DNA from 3 places in the Enterococcus salsurae genome. Region 3 is predicted to be linked to each of the others. Evidence: predicted binding sites of a transcription regulator. Region 3 holds the regulator's gene; each other region holds the start of a gene.
The links. The regulator CtsR, encoded in region 3, represses protease genes until heat stress. The targets are predictions, from matches to a motif close to TTGGTCAAAAAAGGTCAAANA.
Positions count from the first base shown of each region.

Region 1: a site for CtsR is predicted at 1,709-1,729, ahead of clpB (ATP-dependent chaperone ClpB). Genes of this name have one in related genera too.
Region 2: a site for CtsR is predicted at 2,934-2,954, ahead of clpP (ATP-dependent Clp endopeptidase proteolytic subunit ClpP). Genes of this name have one in related genera too.

Region 1 covers NZ_BAAHWY010000002.1:20,407-26,108, forward strand. Annotated here, with positions in the region: gene clpB (ATP-dependent chaperone ClpB) at 1-1,632, opposite strand, end outside; gene ACYVRS_RS04395 (ABC-F family ATP-binding cassette domain-containing protein) at 1,925-3,451, shown strand; gene ACYVRS_RS04400 (lysylphosphatidylglycerol synthase transmembrane domain-containing protein) at 3,537-4,571, opposite strand; gene ACYVRS_RS04405 (DUF1294 domain-containing protein) at 4,599-4,871, opposite strand; gene ACYVRS_RS04410 (diacylglycerol/lipid kinase family protein) at 4,905-5,702, opposite strand, start outside.
Region 2 covers NZ_BAAHWY010000002.1:778,357-784,058, reverse strand. Annotated here, with positions in the region: gene ACYVRS_RS07960 (ABC transporter ATP-binding protein) at 1-1,454, shown strand, start outside; gene ACYVRS_RS07955 (gamma carbonic anhydrase family protein) at 1,652-2,137, shown strand; gene clpP (ATP-dependent Clp endopeptidase proteolytic subunit ClpP) at 2,264-2,854, opposite strand; gene ACYVRS_RS07945 (hypothetical protein) at 3,032-3,550, shown strand; gene ACYVRS_RS07940 (glycerophosphodiester phosphodiesterase) at 3,720-4,466, shown strand; gene miaA (tRNA (adenosine(37)-N6)-dimethylallyltransferase MiaA) at 4,463-5,383, shown strand; gene hflX (GTPase HflX) at 5,380-5,702, shown strand, end outside.
Region 3 covers NZ_BAAHWY010000001.1:812,841-818,542, reverse strand. Annotated here, with positions in the region: gene pknB (Stk1 family PASTA domain-containing Ser/Thr kinase) at 1-1,943, shown strand, start outside; gene ACYVRS_RS04000 (CtsR family transcriptional regulator) at 2,171-2,638, shown strand; gene ACYVRS_RS03995 (ATP-dependent Clp protease ATP-binding subunit) at 2,644-5,124, shown strand; gene ACYVRS_RS03990 (peptidase U32 family protein) at 5,501-5,702, shown strand, end outside.

The sequences.
Region 1 (5,702 bases), on a different contig from region 3:
ACCAACCACCATAGCGATTTCATTCTCAGTCACAGATTCCTGGACCATGCGAATGCCTTCTGCTTCATTCTTGTCCTCTAAAGACAGCAATTCTTTTTCTAATTGCGGAATGGTGCCATGGCGCAAAACAGCTGCCCGTTCAAGATCATAATTGTTTTCGGCATCTTCTAATTCATGCTTGGCTTTATCGATCTCTGCCCGTTTATTGGATACGGCATTGACTTCTTCTTTTTCCGTTTCCCATTGCATTTTCATTGTATTGACTTCTTCCCGCAATTCGGCCAACTCCGCTTGCAAGATCGTCAAACGTTTTTTAGATGCATCATCAGACTCTTTCTTCAAGGCCGCTTCTTCGATCTCTAATTGCATCAATCGCCGTGTGACTTGGTCTAATTCTGTTGGCATTGAATTCATTTCAACACGAATCGTTGCACTGGCTTCATCCACCAAGTCAATTGCTTTGTCCGGTAGAAAACGATCGGTGATATAACGATCAGACAGGGTCGCAGCCGCTACTAAGGCATTGTCATGGATATTGACCCCATGATGGATCTCAAACCGTTCTTTTAATCCCCGCAAGATTGAGATTGTATCTTCAACAGTCGGTTCTTTGACCAATACTTTTTGGAAACGGCGTTCTAATGCCTTGTCTTTTTCCATGTATTGCCGATATTCATCTAACGTAGTTGCACCAATCGTATGCAATTCACCACGTGCCAACATCGGTTTCAACAAATTGCCGGCATCCATACTGCCTTCGGTCTTTCCCGCACCAACAATGTTATGGATCTCATCGATAAAGAGTATGATCCGGCCATCGGCTTTTTTGACTTCTTGCAAAACAGCTTTCAAGCGTTCTTCAAATTCGCCGCGGAATTTCGCCCCTGCAATCAATGCCCCCATATCTAATGAGAAAATTGTTTTGTCCTTCAAGTTTTCCGGTACATCTTTACGGACGATCCGTTGCGCCAATCCTTCAACGATCGCTGTTTTACCGACACCAGGTTCACCGATCAATACAGGATTGTTTTTGGTTTTCCTTGAAAGGATGCGAATCACATCTCTGATTTCTTCATCTCTGCCAATGATTGGGTCCATTTTTCCACTACGGACCTGCTGTACCAGATCGACGCCATATTTTTCCAAGGCTTTGTATTGTTCTTCTTGATTTTGTGAGGTCACATGATCCCCTCCTCTTAATTGTTCAATCGTTTGTTTGAGTGACTTTTCTGAAATACCTTGCTTTTTCAGATAGACAGTCAATGGATGGTGTTGCAATTTCATCAAAGCCAACAAAACGATTTCCGTTGACAAATATTCATCTTGAAACTGATTTTTTAGTTGATCTGCTTCAGAAAGCAAGGTAAATAGGTTCTGACTCATGGACTGACCATAGCGCACGTTACTGCCCTCTACTGCTGAGATGCCGTCCAAAAGACGATCGACTTCTGATTCAAGGGCATCTGCGTCGATCCCAGCATCTGTATAAAAATTACGGCCAAATTGATTGGCTTGCAAGAAAATTTTCCATAAATGTGCAATATCGATTTCTTGATGATGCCGCGTCATCGCCACTTGTTGTGCTTCAGCGATGGCACTTTGCAACGTAGTTGTCATTTTTTCTGGGTTCATTAAAATTCCTCCCATGCTATATTTGGATAAAGAATACGCATATAGACATCTTTGTCTACTTTATTAGTATACAACTATGGTCAGAAATGGTCAAAAAAAACCTCTTGAATTTAAGTATTTTTTTAACTATTTTTTTCATGAAAATTGACAGAAAGCGACAGTCAATGGTATGCTGAGGGCTGATTGATTTTTTAATCGTCAAGAAAAAAGCGTATTTGGCTGAACTATGGCCGATCGCAATGTTCAAGCTGTTAACAAATGATGTTTACGGCTTTTTTATATGGAGGAAATCATGTTAACTTTAACGAATATTACCCAGCAATTTGGAGATAAATTGCTTTATGAAAATGTATCTGTACAAATCAATCGTGGCGAGAAGGTCGGGCTGATTGGCCGCAACGGTGCTGGCAAGAGTACCTTGATCAAAATCATCACTGGAGAGATCTTGCCAGATGATGGCTTTGTCAATTTTCCTAAGAATCTCAAGATGGGCTATCTGGACCAATATGTCAATGTGGATGAAGCGCAAACGATTCGCGACTTCCTGCGCTCGGCATTTGCTGCTGACTTTGAAAAAGAACAACAAATTGCCGATTTATATGTAACATATAGCGAATCATATGATGATAAAGTTTTAGAAAAAGCCGGTGAATTACAAAACCAGCTAGACCAGGGTGATTTTTATCAAATGGATACCTTGATCGATGATTTGGCAGAAGGATTGGGTATTGCCATTTTAGGGATGGACACGCCGTTGGCTTCTTTAAGTGGTGGACAACGCTCAAAATTGATTTTAGCCAAAATGCTGTTGGAAAAACCTGATATGTTGATTTTGGATGAGCCTACCAATCACTTAGATGATGAACATATCAAGTGGCTGGTTGACTTCTTGCAAAATTTTAATGGGACGTATTTGGTTGTTTCCCATGATCGCCATTTCTTAAATCAGATCACGACCCACATCATCGATATCGAGTTTGGCAAATTGTCTAAATATACCGGCAATCTCGACAAAGCTTTAAAACTAAAAACGTTGCAAAATGAAAGTTATATGAAACAATATGAAGCCCAACAAGAACATATCAAAAAGACCGAAAGCTATATCCGTAAATACAAAGCTGGTTCTCGTTCAACGATGGCCAAAAGTCGTGAGAAGCAACTCGCCAAAGTCGAACGGTTGACCCCACCGCAAGACGTGCCGAAACCTCATTTAGGTTTTGATATGGCACCGATCGTCACGACATTGGCCCTTGAAACCACCAATTTAGTGATTGGCTATGACCAAAAGCCTTTATTGACACCAATCAACTTAACCATTCGCTATGGAGAAAAAATTGCCATTCGCGGCTTTAACGGCATCGGTAAATCAACCTTGATCAAAACGATTTTAGGCTTGATCCCGACGATTGAAGGCACAGTGTCTTATCCGCAACATACCAAGTTCAATTATTTCTCCCAAGATCTTGAATGGGCCTATCCATTGCAAACCCCTTTACAGTATTTGGAAGACTTGTTTCCCAAAGCGACCAATAAAGAATTGCGTCGCCAATTGTCACGGGCTGGATTGCCAAGCCAATTGGCTCAAGAAGCCTTGAAACTACTTAGTGGTGGTGAACAAACCAAGGTCAAATTAGCAGAAATGATGTTGATCAAAAGCAATTTCTTGATTTTGGATGAACCCACCAACCACATCGATCAAGATACCAAGAACAATCTTCAAGAAACGTTGGCCGCATATCCCGGCACAGTCTTAGTAGTTTCCCATGAAGCTGAGTTTTATGAAACCTTTGTCGATCGAATCGTTGATTTGAAAGATTGATCTGCCATGATCCTGCTTTTTGCCAATCGTACGTATCGAAGAGCCTAAAAATGCCATTCCTAGATGATCTGGGAATGGCATTTTTTTATTCAACTTTGATTTTTTCATTTTTCAATTCAGTCAATTCGGCTTGGATGTCTTTGCGTTTTTGCACCATGACATAACCAAAACCAATCACAAAAGGCCAGATAAATGTAGCCAATCGATACAACAGCATGGATGAAGCCGCATCGACGGTACCCACAAGTGGACCAAATAAGAACATATAAACGAATTCAAAGGAGCCGATGCCGGCCGGCGTTGGGATCACACCAGACAAGACCACGGCAAAACTAATAAATGAAAATGTTAATAAGAAATCGATATCTGGATGATTGTTGACCAAAATGACGTAAGGAATCACATACCACGGTACCATTTTCAAGAGGTTCCATAGGTAGATCCGCACAAAGGCCGTTCGATCTTGCAAGATTGAATTGACAGTTTCTCGCAAGGAATAGATTTGGTTATTACATTTATCAATAATGCCTCTAAAGGCTGGACGTTTAAATAGTTTATGGCTGATCGTCACAAATAAAACTTGCACGTTAAGACTGACAGACAATGCCAGCAAAACCGCAATGAGCAGAAACACAAGCACGATCCCAGCCAAAATGACCCAGATCAAATTCGGTGCATGATCATAAAACAGTGAGAATTGAATGATCAGACCAGCGATCGCATAGGTAAGAATGGCAAATTTGTACATGACCATATGGAGTGTCGTGACCCCTACCCCTTGTGACAAGTGCAGACCGCTTTTGCGATAAAAATTGACTTCGGAAATCAATGTACCTGCGCCAAACGTAATGATCCGATAAAAACCACTATAACAGACGGTGAAAAAGCCATCTTTCGTAGAAAAGTCAGGTTGAAAATTGCTTGCGATCTCTTTGACTGTCCGTCCTTCGATCCACAAATATAACGTGCCCAAAAGCATGACCATCAGAACGACCACCCAGCTGGTATTTCTGATTTCTGCTAAAATGTCCATCATTGAACTACGGACGAAGAAATACATGACCCCCAAAATGATGACCAGTAACAACAAGTTTAATCCAAATTTTATTTTTGCTTTCATGATAGCTCCTTGATTTTTTGCAGCAGATTAGGCAAAGAAATAGATCAACAACAACGCCACCAATGTACCCAAGATAAAGACGACCGTAAACTTCTTCTTCTTGGTTTTATGGTGAAATACCCGTTGCGCGATCAAGCCGCCAAAGCCGCCGCCAATCAATCCCATGAAGAGCAGATTCAGTTCCGGTACCCGCCAACGTTTCTTTACTGCTTGATATTTATCATAACCCATAAGGCAGAAAAGATAAAGGTTTGCCGCTAGCAAATAAAACCATAGCGGATTGTAAAGCCATGCCTCCATTTATTCCCCTCCCTATCCAGCATCATTGCTTTGTTATTTGCTATCTGTCTTATCTGCAGGGACCCGCATAGTGAGTCCGTGTTTGATAACTTTCATCTCGATCGGCAGATCATCTGTTGGGTCACCGTCTGTTCTTGTTTGCACTTTTCTTTCTTTGGCACGAATTGTTATGTCTGATGCTGTAAAATACTCAACACTCGGTACTTTTGTGATCCGTCCGCGGATAATACGCGGCAAGAAGACAATAAAGGACAATAGGTTCAACTTCGGCAATAAGATGATATGAAATAGACCATCATCTGGTCGTGCCGATTCGTCAAAGTTGGTAAAGCCGCCGGCTGAATTGGACATGATCACTGTCAACAATTGGGCTTTTCCTTGCCATTTGCGTTTTTCAGAGACCAATTCCAGTTTGTACTGTTTCTTTTTAAATAGATAATGAAAGAATCGTTTCATAAAAGCGAGTGGACCATATTGCTGTTTTTCTTCTTGAGAAGTCTCAGCTGCAGTATCTGCCAAGATACCGATGGTCATCGTTGAGATCATGACTTGATCATTGACCATGCCATAATCGATGCCTCGATCTGTGCCATTCAAGATCGTGTCAAAAGCTTCTTCTGGCTTCACTGAGATACCCAGCATTTTAGCAAAATTATTGACTGTTCCACCAGGAATAATACCGATTTTCAAATCTGGCAGTTGTTCCTTGAAGGTTTGGATGCCATGATGGATCGTCCCGTCGCCACCGATGATCACCACGGTATCTACCTGATTTTCTTTTGCTGTTTGGCGAACCTCCTCTGGATCTGTATCTGGGTTGGAAGGTTGAAG
Region 2 (5,702 bases), on a different contig from region 3:
AAGATATTGATGAAAAAATCAATCGGTTGCCAGTGTCGTATTTTGACAAAAATCAACAAGGGAATATCTTATCCCGCGTCACCAATGACGTCGATGCTGTCAGCGGCGCGATGCAACAAGCGATGATCGGTATCGTGAATGCCTTCTTGAGTATTATTATGGCCGTATCGATGATGTTCTATATCAATTCATTGATGGCATTGATCTCATTGATTATGATTCCATTGGCATTGATCATTTCTAGAACGATCGTCAAAAAATCCCAGAAAGATTTCCAAGGGATGCAAAATGCGTTAGGTGAAATGAATGGTTATGTCCAAGAAAACATGACTGGGTTCAGTGTTCTCAAAGTCTATGGACGGGAACAGCAAACCTTGGAAGGATTCAAGAATGTCAATCATCAGCTGCGGTATTATGGTTTTCGTTCGGCCTTTGTTTCGGGCTTGATGATGCCGCTTGTGCAAATGACAGCGTACTTTACCTATATAGCGATGGCCGTCATGGGAAGTTTTTATGTGATCGGCGGTGTGATCGTGGTCGGGCAACTGCAAGCCTTCATTCAGTATATTTGGCAAGTCAGTCAACCTATGGGGAATATCACGCAATTGTCGTCGGTGTTACAAAGTGCTTCAGCTGCGGCAACCCGAGTGTTTGAGATTTTGGACGAAGCGGAAGAACCAGTCAATCAAACAGACATTGCTTTACCAGAAACGATCAATGGTGATGTGACTTTCGAACACGTTGGCTTTGCGTATGATCCGAAGAAACCTTTGATCAAAGACCTGAATTTTGAAGTCAAAGCAGGTCAAATGGTAGCCATCGTTGGCCCAACCGGTGCAGGCAAAACGACCTTGATCAATTTGTTGATGCGATTTTATGATGTCAATGAAGGAGCAATCAAAATCGACGGTATTGATACCAAGAAAATGGCGCGGCAAGATGTCCGTTCGCTTTTTGGGATGGTTTTGCAAGATGCTTGGTTATACGAAGGCACGATTGGTGACAATATTCGTTTTGGAAAGCTTGATGCCACGGATTACGAGGTAGTAGATGCAGCCAAAACGGCGAACGTTGACCACTTTATCCGCACGATGCCAGATGGCTATGAGATGTTCATCAATTCTGAAGGGGACAATGTTTCCTTAGGACAGAAACAGCTGTTGACGATTGCGCGTGCAGTGATCTCAGATCCGAAGATCTTGATCCTAGACGAAGCAACCAGTTCTGTGGATACTCGGCTAGAAGCCCTGATCCAAAAAGCAATGGATAAAGTCATGGAAGGGCGAACGAGTTTCGTCATTGCCCATCGACTGTCTACGATTCGAGAAGCCGATTTGATTTTGGTGATGGATCAAGGATCGATCATTGAAAAAGGCAATCATGAGACATTATTGGCAGCTGGCGGCTTCTACAGTCAACTGTATCAAAGTCAATTTTCAGAAGAAGCCGAATAAAAGAGTGCCTGAGGGCGCTTTTTTTTTAGTTGATCGTGGATACCAGAATAGGTCAAGCAACCGTATCTGGCTTCGCCATCCGTAATGGTATAGTATAGATAGAGGATATTGTACAGAAAGGATGGACGTGTATAGTGATGAAAGACAAACAGTCAAATGAGGACGGAAACAAACGACAAGAACGAGAAACAGAAGCGATGCCCAATTTTGTCGCAAAAAATGCGACAGTGGTTGGTGACGTGTCATTGGGTGCAGAAAGTACCGTGTGGTTTCAAGCGGTGATCCGCGGTGATGCCAATTGGATCAAGATCGGCGACCGAACCAACATCCAAGATGGTACGATCATTCATGTTGATCATGATGCTCCAACGATCATCGGGGATGCTGTGACAGTTGGTCATCAGTGTATGCTGCATGGCTGTACCATCGAGCAAGGGGCTTTGATCGGTATGAGCTCGATCGTCTTGAATCATGCAGTGATCGGTGAAAATAGTTTGATTGGAGCGGGATCTTTGGTGACACAAGGCACGATCATTCCACCAAACGTCTTGGCCTTTGGCCGCCCAGCCAAAGTGATCAGACCACTGACGGAAGAAGAAATAGCCAAAAACAAAGCCAATATCGCCCACTATGTGGCATTGGGTGCCCAATATCAAGAAGGATTATATGGCACGGGATTGTAGTTTTCGAAAGATGAAGCAAGTAGCGCTTAACAGCCATTGGCAAAGGAATAAAAAAACACCGTTGTTCACTGGACAACGGTGTTTTTGCTTGGGAATATCCCCCAGTTAACTGGCGATATCCTCAGTCTATTTCAATTTGTTAGATTCCATGATCTCATCGATTAAACCATAATCTTTGGCTTCTTGTGCAGTCATGAAATTGTCGCGGTCGGTATCTTTTTCGATGACTTCAATTGGTTGACCTGTACGTTCAGACAAGATTTTATTCAAGCGTTCACGGGTCAATAAGATGTGTTTCGCTGCAATCTCAATTTCAGTTGCTTGACCTTGCGCGCCACCTAATGGTTGGTGAATCATGATTTCTGCATTTGGCAAGGCAAACCGTTTGCCTTTTTCACCAGCAGTCAATAAGAATGAACCCATTGAAGCAGCCATCCCCATCACGATCGTTTGGACATCCGCTTTGATGAAGTTCATGGTATCAAAGATCGCCAAGCCAGCAGTTACGCTGCCGCCAGGGGAGTTGATGTACAAGTAGATATCTTTCTCAGAATCTTGTGCATCCAAGAAAAGTAGTTGGGCAATGATCGAGTTTGCTAAATCGTCTGTGACTTGGCCACTTAGCATAATGATGCGGTCTTTCAATAGACGAGAGTAGATGTCGTACGCTCTTTCACCACGAGATGATTGTTCAATGACTGTAGGAATTAAATTCATGTTCGTCGTCCTCCTAAAAATCGATATAGATATAGTTTAGCATAAAGTTTTCGCAATATCTAAGAGATAGTATACCCATTAGGTCAAGAAAGGTCAAATAAAAAGTTCGTTATCTTTTTAGTGCTTCTTTTAATTATGATACAATAAATGAAAGCAGTAAAGGAAGGAACGAAGAGAATGGCAGTTGCAATATCAGGATTCATTGGTGTCATAGTAGGCGCTATTTTAGTCACCATCATTTTTAATTTGAGAATACGGTATGAGGAACGCAAAGAAAAAAAACGGCGTTTGCTGGAACATAAAGTCAAAGAAATCGAAACACTGGTTTTACTCAATCAAAAAATCAGCGAAATTTTACAAAAGCGGGTGATTTTGATGGATGCGTATGTGAGCTTCGATGCATTCGACGATTGTTATATCACGATTGATGATTTTGCGTATCTGCAATCATTTGCTGCACAAAATAGTTTTTATCTGCCCAATTATTTTTTGGAAGAATTTTTCAAAAAAATTGGCACCCGTCGTGTGATTTTGTCGCCAGACGAAACGGTGAAAATTGGTGGGTATACCTACAAGGGTGGACGAGTGATCATGGAGAATTTCTTAGACACATTAGTGGAAATGGTCAATGAACGCAAAAGTCAAATCAAGAATCTTACCAATGAACCGTTGACTTATTTTTCAAAAAGTCTTTGATCAACGCTTCATGAAGCGCGTCAGTTTTCTTTCAAAAAAACGCTGGAAGACCCTAATGTCGGTAAAAATGGCATTAGGGTCTTTGATTGGGTACGAGAGAGTGCAAGTGGATATTTGGTTCTGGCGTGTGACGTGTTAGAATAGGAACAAAGAATGGAGTGAAACGTTTATGGTACAAATCGTGGCGCATCGAGGAAGCAGTGGCAATCGTCCGGAAAACACCTTGCCAGCTTTCGCCGAAGCTGTCCGTGTCAAAGCGGATATCATTGAATTAGATGTCCATCTGTCAAAAGATGAACAACTGATCGTCATGCATGATGAAACCGTGGATCGCACAACGAATGGCAAAGGCCACATCTGTGATTTGACGGTGGCGCAACTGAAGGAATTGAATGCGGGCAGCTGGTTTTCTGATGAATTCAAAGCGGCCAAGATTCCCACCCTTAAAGAGGTCCTAGATCTTTTGGCAGCAAAAAATTATCGAGGGATCCTGACCGTTGAGTTGAAAACGGATCATTACACGTATCCAGGTATCGAAGAAAAAACGGCGGCATTATTGAACAGTCAGTCGTGGCCATTTACGCATTGGTACTGTTCATTCAACATAGATTCTTTGGATCGTATCCAGGCCATCGATCCAGAAGCGCAACTAAATTTTATTATGGGCAAAGCTGCTGATAAACCCGCACTCGCGTTGCACAGACCGTATATCGAAGGGCTGCATCCTGCGTATGGTTGGATCGAAGCCAATCCTGAAACAGCTGCAGCATTTCCCATCTCCCTGCGTCCATGGACAATCAATGAAGAGGCGTTGATGCGCACGTGTTTGCGCTTAGGCGTGACGGGGATCATTACTGACTTTCCAGAAAGAGCTCGAAGTGTCGTGCAAGCATTTCGCGAGGAACAAAGCAAATGAATAAAGTGCTAGTGATCGTTGGTCCTACTGCAGTTGGCAAAACAGCCCTCAGCCTTGCGTTAGCCAAGCAATATCAAGGAGAAATCATCAGTGGTGATTCCATGCAGATCTATCGCCATTTGGATATAGGGACCGCCAAAGCCACCACAGAAGAATTGGCACAAGCCCCGCATCATTTGATCGATATCCGTGACATGACCGAAAATTATTCTGTGGCGATGTTTCAAGAAATGGCCCGCAAGAAAATTGCTGAGATCAGCGACCGCGGCCATCTGCCAATCGTGGTAGGCGGGACTGGTTTGTATATTCAGGCGTTGCTGTATGACTATCAGCTGGGTGCTGCCGAAGAAGGCGACAGTCAAGTTCGTCTGCATTACCAAGCGTTAGCAGAGCAGCTAGGCAAGGAAGCGATGTGGCAGAAATTGCAAAAGATCGATCCGGCCGCCGCTGAAAAAATCCACTACAACAATGTACGTAAGGTCATTCGGGCGTTAGAAGTTTTTGAAACAACCGGCAGAAGTATCACTGCACCGCAACAGACACCTAAAGCATTGTACGACTATTTTATGCTGGGTCTGACCACTGATCGCGGCTTGTTATACCAACGGATCAATCAACGAGTGGATCAAATGATGGCATTAGGACTGCTCAAGGAAGCACAACAGGTGCTGCGCTACCCAGAGGCACAAGCTGCCAGAGGGATCGGCTATAAAGAATTTTTGCCTTATATCGAAGGCTATCAGTCGTTAACCGATGCCGTTGAACAAATCAAACAAAACTCTCGGCGCTATGCCAAACGCCAGCTGACTTGGTTTTCGAATCGGATGACACCGCGGTGGGTCGATCTCGTTCAAGCGCCCGATAGGCAAAAACAAATCATGTTAGAAATCGATCAATGGTTGGAGGAGAAGAAATGAGTGAACGCGTGATTTTAGTCGGTGTAGAAACCGAAAAAAACTATCAACAATTTGAGTCCTCAATGAAAGAATTGAAGAATCTGACCAAAACGGCGAATGGGGAAGTCGTCTTTTCAATGGTCCAAAAGCGGCCGCAACCGGATCGTCAAACGGTGATCGGTAAAGGCAAAGTGACTGAATTACAACAATTGGCAGAAGCCCACGAAGCAGACCTGGTCATTTTTAACCATGAGCTGACCCCTCGTCAAAGCCAAATGTTAGGTGAAGTGCTAGAGATCCCGGTCATTGATCGTGTCCAGTTGATTTTAGATATTTTTGC
Region 3 (5,702 bases):
TCATCGGCAATATCGGCAGTGGCGGCATGGCCAACGTCTTTTTGGCCCACGATCTGATTCTAGACCGTGAAGTTGCTATCAAAGTCTTGCGCTTTGATTTCCAAAATGATCAAAGTGCGATCCGTCGTTTTCAGCGTGAAGCATTGGCAGCTACTGAATTGGTTCATCCCAATATCGTGACGGTCTATGATGTAGGTGAAGAAGATGGGATGCAATTTTTGGTCATGGAATACGTCAAAGGCATGGATCTGAAACGATACATCCAAACGCATTATCCAGTTCCTTACTTACAAGTGGTGGATATCGTGCAACAAGTATTGTCGGCAGTAGCCTTAGCCCATCAGCACCGAATCATTCACAGAGATTTGAAACCGCAAAATATTTTGATCAATGAAGAAGGTGTCGTGAAGATCACCGATTTTGGGATTGCGATCGCATTATCGGAGACATCGATCACGCAAACCAATTCGATGTTAGGTTCAGTCCACTACTTGTCACCAGAGCAAGCCCGGGGCAGCATGGCGACCAATCAATCGGATATCTACGCCATCGGGATCATTCTATATGAAATGTTGACGGGCAAAGTACCGTTCGACGGTGAGTCAGCCGTCACCATTGCATTGAAGCATTTCCAAGATGATATCCCATCGATTCGCATCTATGATAAAAATGTCCCACAATCGATTGAAAACATCGTATTGAAAGCCACTGCCAAAGAACAAGCCGATCGCTACAAAACGGCAGACGAAATGCGAGAAGATTTGGCTACTGTTTTGTCACCAGACCGTTTGAACGAGCCTAAATGGACGCCCCATGCTTTGATGGATGAAACACGGGTGATCACACCGATAGAGGAAGCAGCCATCGTGGCACCTGCGGAAACAGAACCAGTTGAGGTACCTGAGGAAGAAACCAAGGACAAACCTAAGAAGAAAAAGAAATGGTGGTTGATTTTTCCGATTTTAGTGTTTGCAGCAATACTTGGGATCGGCGGTTATTTCTTATTTGGCGGTGGTCGAGGAGATGTCGCGATCCCAGATGTCAGTGGCGATACTGAGGCCACTGCGCGAACGACCCTGACGGATGAGGGCTTACAAGTTGCTGAGGAAGTGGAAGAAATCGCTGACGATGAGATCGAGGCAGGCCAAGTGGTCAAAACCGATCCCCCAGCCGGCAACGAGGTCAAAAGAAATGCGACCGTGACCCTGTATATCAGCAGCGGCACGGAGAAGATTGCTTTCAAAGACTATACTGGCCAAACCTTTGAAGATGTCAAAGAAGAATTGATCAAGCTGGGCTTCTCTGAAGATCAGATCAATTCAGAAACCAAGTCAGATGAAGATGTTGCCGAAGGAGATATCATCAGCCAATCTCCAGCAGAAGACGAAGAAGTATCGCCGAAAGAAGATACAGTCAGCTTCGTTGTCAGCAGTGGCCCGGCTTCTTTCGAAATGGACAACTATTATGGGAGGACTGAAGCAGCTGCAAAAGCAGATCTAACCTCTAAAGGTGTTGCCTCAAGTCAGATTTCGATCGTCTACGCCACCAGTGATCAGCCATCAGGCACTGTGATTGCCCAGGCACCTGAATCAGGCGGTGAAGTGTTTGCTTCTAGAACGACGATCACTTTGACGATCAGCAGCGGACAAGAAATGGTCAATGTGCCGCGGATCGTCGGCAAATCACAAGCGGATGCTGAAGCAGACCTAAATGAAGCAGGATTACTCTATGATATCGAAGAAGCGTCTGATTACAGTGATACCCCAGCCGGTCAAGTGACAAGCGTTTCACCAGGTGCGGGGACATCAGTTGCTGTCGGCTCAAAGGTGACCGTCACTGTATCAAAAGGACCAGAACCAGAAGAATCAAGCAGCAGTTCAACGACAAGTTCAGACTCCACAACCGAAACACCAACGAGTTCTACTACATCGGATGATGATTAATCCATAGCAGCATCGTATTTTTTTAGAAACGTCAATCGCCAGCATCGGGAAATGCTCCCTGCTGTCGACTTGGCGTTTTTTGTACTAGTCAAGCAAAGAATCAGCCCAATTCCGTATGTGATTTTAAAAATTCCTTTAGTAAACGCCCCCTGTTAAGCGTACGTCTTTGCAACGACGTAAAATTTGGGTATAATGAAGGTCAGAATTAGTCAAGGGAGGGAAATGAATTGAGTCATCATAACACTTCCGATTTGATTGAAGCCTATTTGAAAAAAATCCTTGAAGATAGCGAAATCATTGAAATTCGCCGTGCCGAAATGGCCAACCTTTTCAATTGTGTGCCTTCACAAATAAACTATGTCATCAATACCCGTTTTACCGTACAGCGGGGCTATACCGTTGAAAGCAAGCGAGGCGGGGGCGGATACATTCGGATCGAAAAAGTCAAAATCACAGATAGCCATCACTATTTAAAAGAAATCAATCAATTATTTGATGAAACGATTTCGGAAAAAGATGCCTATGCGATTATTCAAAAGCTGTATGAGGAAGGAATCCTGTCCAAGCGAGAAGGCAATTTATTATTGACCGTCATCGCGAAAGCAGTTCTAGGACGTTCTCCTTATGAAAATAGAACACGCGCAGATTTGCTCCATGCAATACTAGAACGATTAAGTTATGAAGACAGGAAGTGAAAGAGATGGATGAACTATTCACCCAACGCGCGAAAGCCGTTTTGGCGATTGCGCAAGAAGAAGCGAAATACTTTAAGCACCAAGCCGTTGGTTCAGAACACATCTTGCTTGCCTTAGTCATTGAACAAAATGGCATTGCTGGCAAAACACTACGAGAAATGAATATCACTGAAAATGATATACGTGAAGAAATCGAACATTTGACCGGATATGGCACTGTACGCCATTATCCAGAGAACGCCTATTTGGCTTACTCGCCACGGGCGAAACATACCTTCGCCTTTGCTGGAGATGAAGCCAAGCGATTAGGGGCTCCGCAAATTGGTACAGAACATTTATTGCTGGGACTATTACGAGATGAAGACATTCTGGCGTCTCGGATCATGCTGAATTTGGGCTTAAGCTTAGCCAAAATGCGGCAATTATTGAAGAAAAAAATGGGCTTTAGTGAAACCAAAAATGGTGCAGCCGGTCGTCGTCGTCCAGCCCAAGGAAAGGCGCAGCCACAAGGCACGCCAACCCTTGATTCATTGGCGAGAGATTTGACCAAATTGGCCAGTGACAAACGCTTAGACCCTGTTGTCGGCCGTGCCAAAGAAGTCAAACGGCTGATCCAAATTCTGAGTCGCCGGACCAAAAACAATCCAGTATTGGTTGGTGAACCTGGTGTAGGTAAGACCGCGATTGCTGAAGGGCTAGCCCAAAAGATCATCAATGGCGAAGTTCCAGAAGATATGCAGAACAAACGCTTGATGATGCTAGATATGGGGGCATTGGTAGCAGGCACGAAATACCGTGGCGAATTTGAAGATCGGATGAAAAAAATCATCGATGAAATCTATCAAGATGGGCAAATCATTCTCTTCATCGATGAATTGCACACCTTGATTGGTGCTGGTGGTGCAGAAGGCGCGATCGATGCCTCAAATATCTTGAAACCAGCATTGGCCCGTGGGGAACTGCAAACCATCGGGGCAACTACACTAGATGAATACCAAAAATATATCGAAAAAGATTCCGCACTTGAACGACGTTTTGCTCGAGTTCAAGTGGATGAACCAACACCCGAAGAAGCCGAAGAAATTTTACGTGGCTTACGTCCACGTTATGAAGAACATCATGGCGTAGAAATTTCTGATGAAGCATTGCATGCAGCCGTTCAATTGTCTGTTCGCTACATCAATTCCCGTCAATTGCCTGATAAAGCCATCGACTTGATGGACGAATCGGCAGCCAAGGTCCGCTTGGATCGCACGGATGAGAGTTCAGAGTTGGCTGAATTGCAAAATGATATCGCCAATTTGATCGAAGAAAAAGAAGCTGCGATTCGCCAGCAAGATTTCGAAGCCGCAGCCCGTTTGCGGATCAAAGAAAAGAAATTGACCCAGCAATTAACGGAAGTAGCTTTCATGGAAGTCAAAGAAGCATCGGGCTATGCAGATAGTGTGACTTCTGAAGATGTTGCAACTGTCGTGTCTCAATGGACAGGTGTACCCTTGCAGCAAATGGAGAAAAAAGAAAGCGAACGCTTATTAGATCTTGAGAAAATCTTGCACCAACGCCTTGTTGGTCAGGAAGAGGCGGTCAAAGCCGTTGCCCGTTCGATTCGACGCGCCAGAAGCGGGTTGAAAGATCCTAACCGTCCGATTGGTTCCTTTATGTTCTTAGGCCCAACCGGCGTGGGTAAGACTGAATTGGCGAAAGCCCTAGCGGAAGCCATGTTTGGCAGCGAAGATGCCTTAGTCCGTGTCGATATGTCTGAGTTCATGGAAAAATATAGTACCAGTCGATTGATTGGGTCACCGCCAGGCTATGTCGGCTATGACGAAGGTGGGCAGCTGACCGAAAAAATCCGCTCTAAGCCTTATTCAGTCATTTTGCTGGATGAAGTCGAAAAAGCCCATCCAGATGTTTTCAATATTCTATTGCAAGTCTTAGATGATGGCCATCTGACGGATGCCAAAGGCCGAAAAGTCGATTTCCGCAATACGATTTTGATTATGACATCAAATATCGGGGCACAAGCAATCCGAGAAGAAAAAAGTGTTGGCTTCAATGTGACGGATCTGACCAAAGACCATCAAGCAATGCAAAAACGGATCCTTGAAGAGTTGAAGAAAGCCTTCCGCCCAGAATTCTTGAACCGTGTCGATGAAACAGTCGTCTTCCAATCATTGGGTGAAGGCGAGATCCACGAAATCGTCAAAATTATGAGCAAGTCGATTATCAAGCGATTGGCGACACAAGACATTCAATTGAAAATCACGCCATCTGCCATCGATGTGATCGGCAAGGCTGGTTTCGATCCTGAATATGGTGCCCGTCCTATCCGACGTGCACTGCAAAAAGAGGTTGAAGATCGGTTGAGTGAAGCCTTGCTATCTGGACAAATCCATTTAGGTGACAAAGTCACGATCGGTGCCTCTAAGGGAACGATCACCTTAAATGTCAAAGAAGGCCAAGCCAAAGTATTGCAACAAGTCTAATCACGGAAGGCAGCAGGTATCCTGTTGTCTTCTTTTTTTGTTTGCACATGTATGAGAAACGAAAAGGCCCGTTGATCTATCTATTGAAAGGGCTTCTTTTGTTACCGCCAGACAGCTGCATCTATTGATTCAGTTTTTTTTCTTAAGCCTTTTTTGTTGGCTCATAGGCGCAAGGATTGCATTCATGTATCATTCGTATCAAGGAAATCTCGTCAGTTATGCGTGTATATTCACAAACATTTTCCATGTAAAAGCTTTCTATATCAACAATGAAAACTGATCGACATCATTTTTCGTGAAAGAAAGAATAGCGGATGCTATTGGAAACTTGCTGTCTATGTGATACTATGAATGAGTTAAAAAAAGGAGGCGCACTATGGTCGAGATTATTGCAACGGTCGAATCGATCGAACAAGCGACGGCGATCATGCCCTATATCGATACTTTATTTTTTGGAGAAGAAACATTCGGACTGCGGTTGCCGGCATCCTTTTCTCGTGAAGAACAATCCACATTGATCCAAATGGCCCACCAAGCAGGCAAGAAAGTAACAATTGCTGTCAACGGGATCATGCATC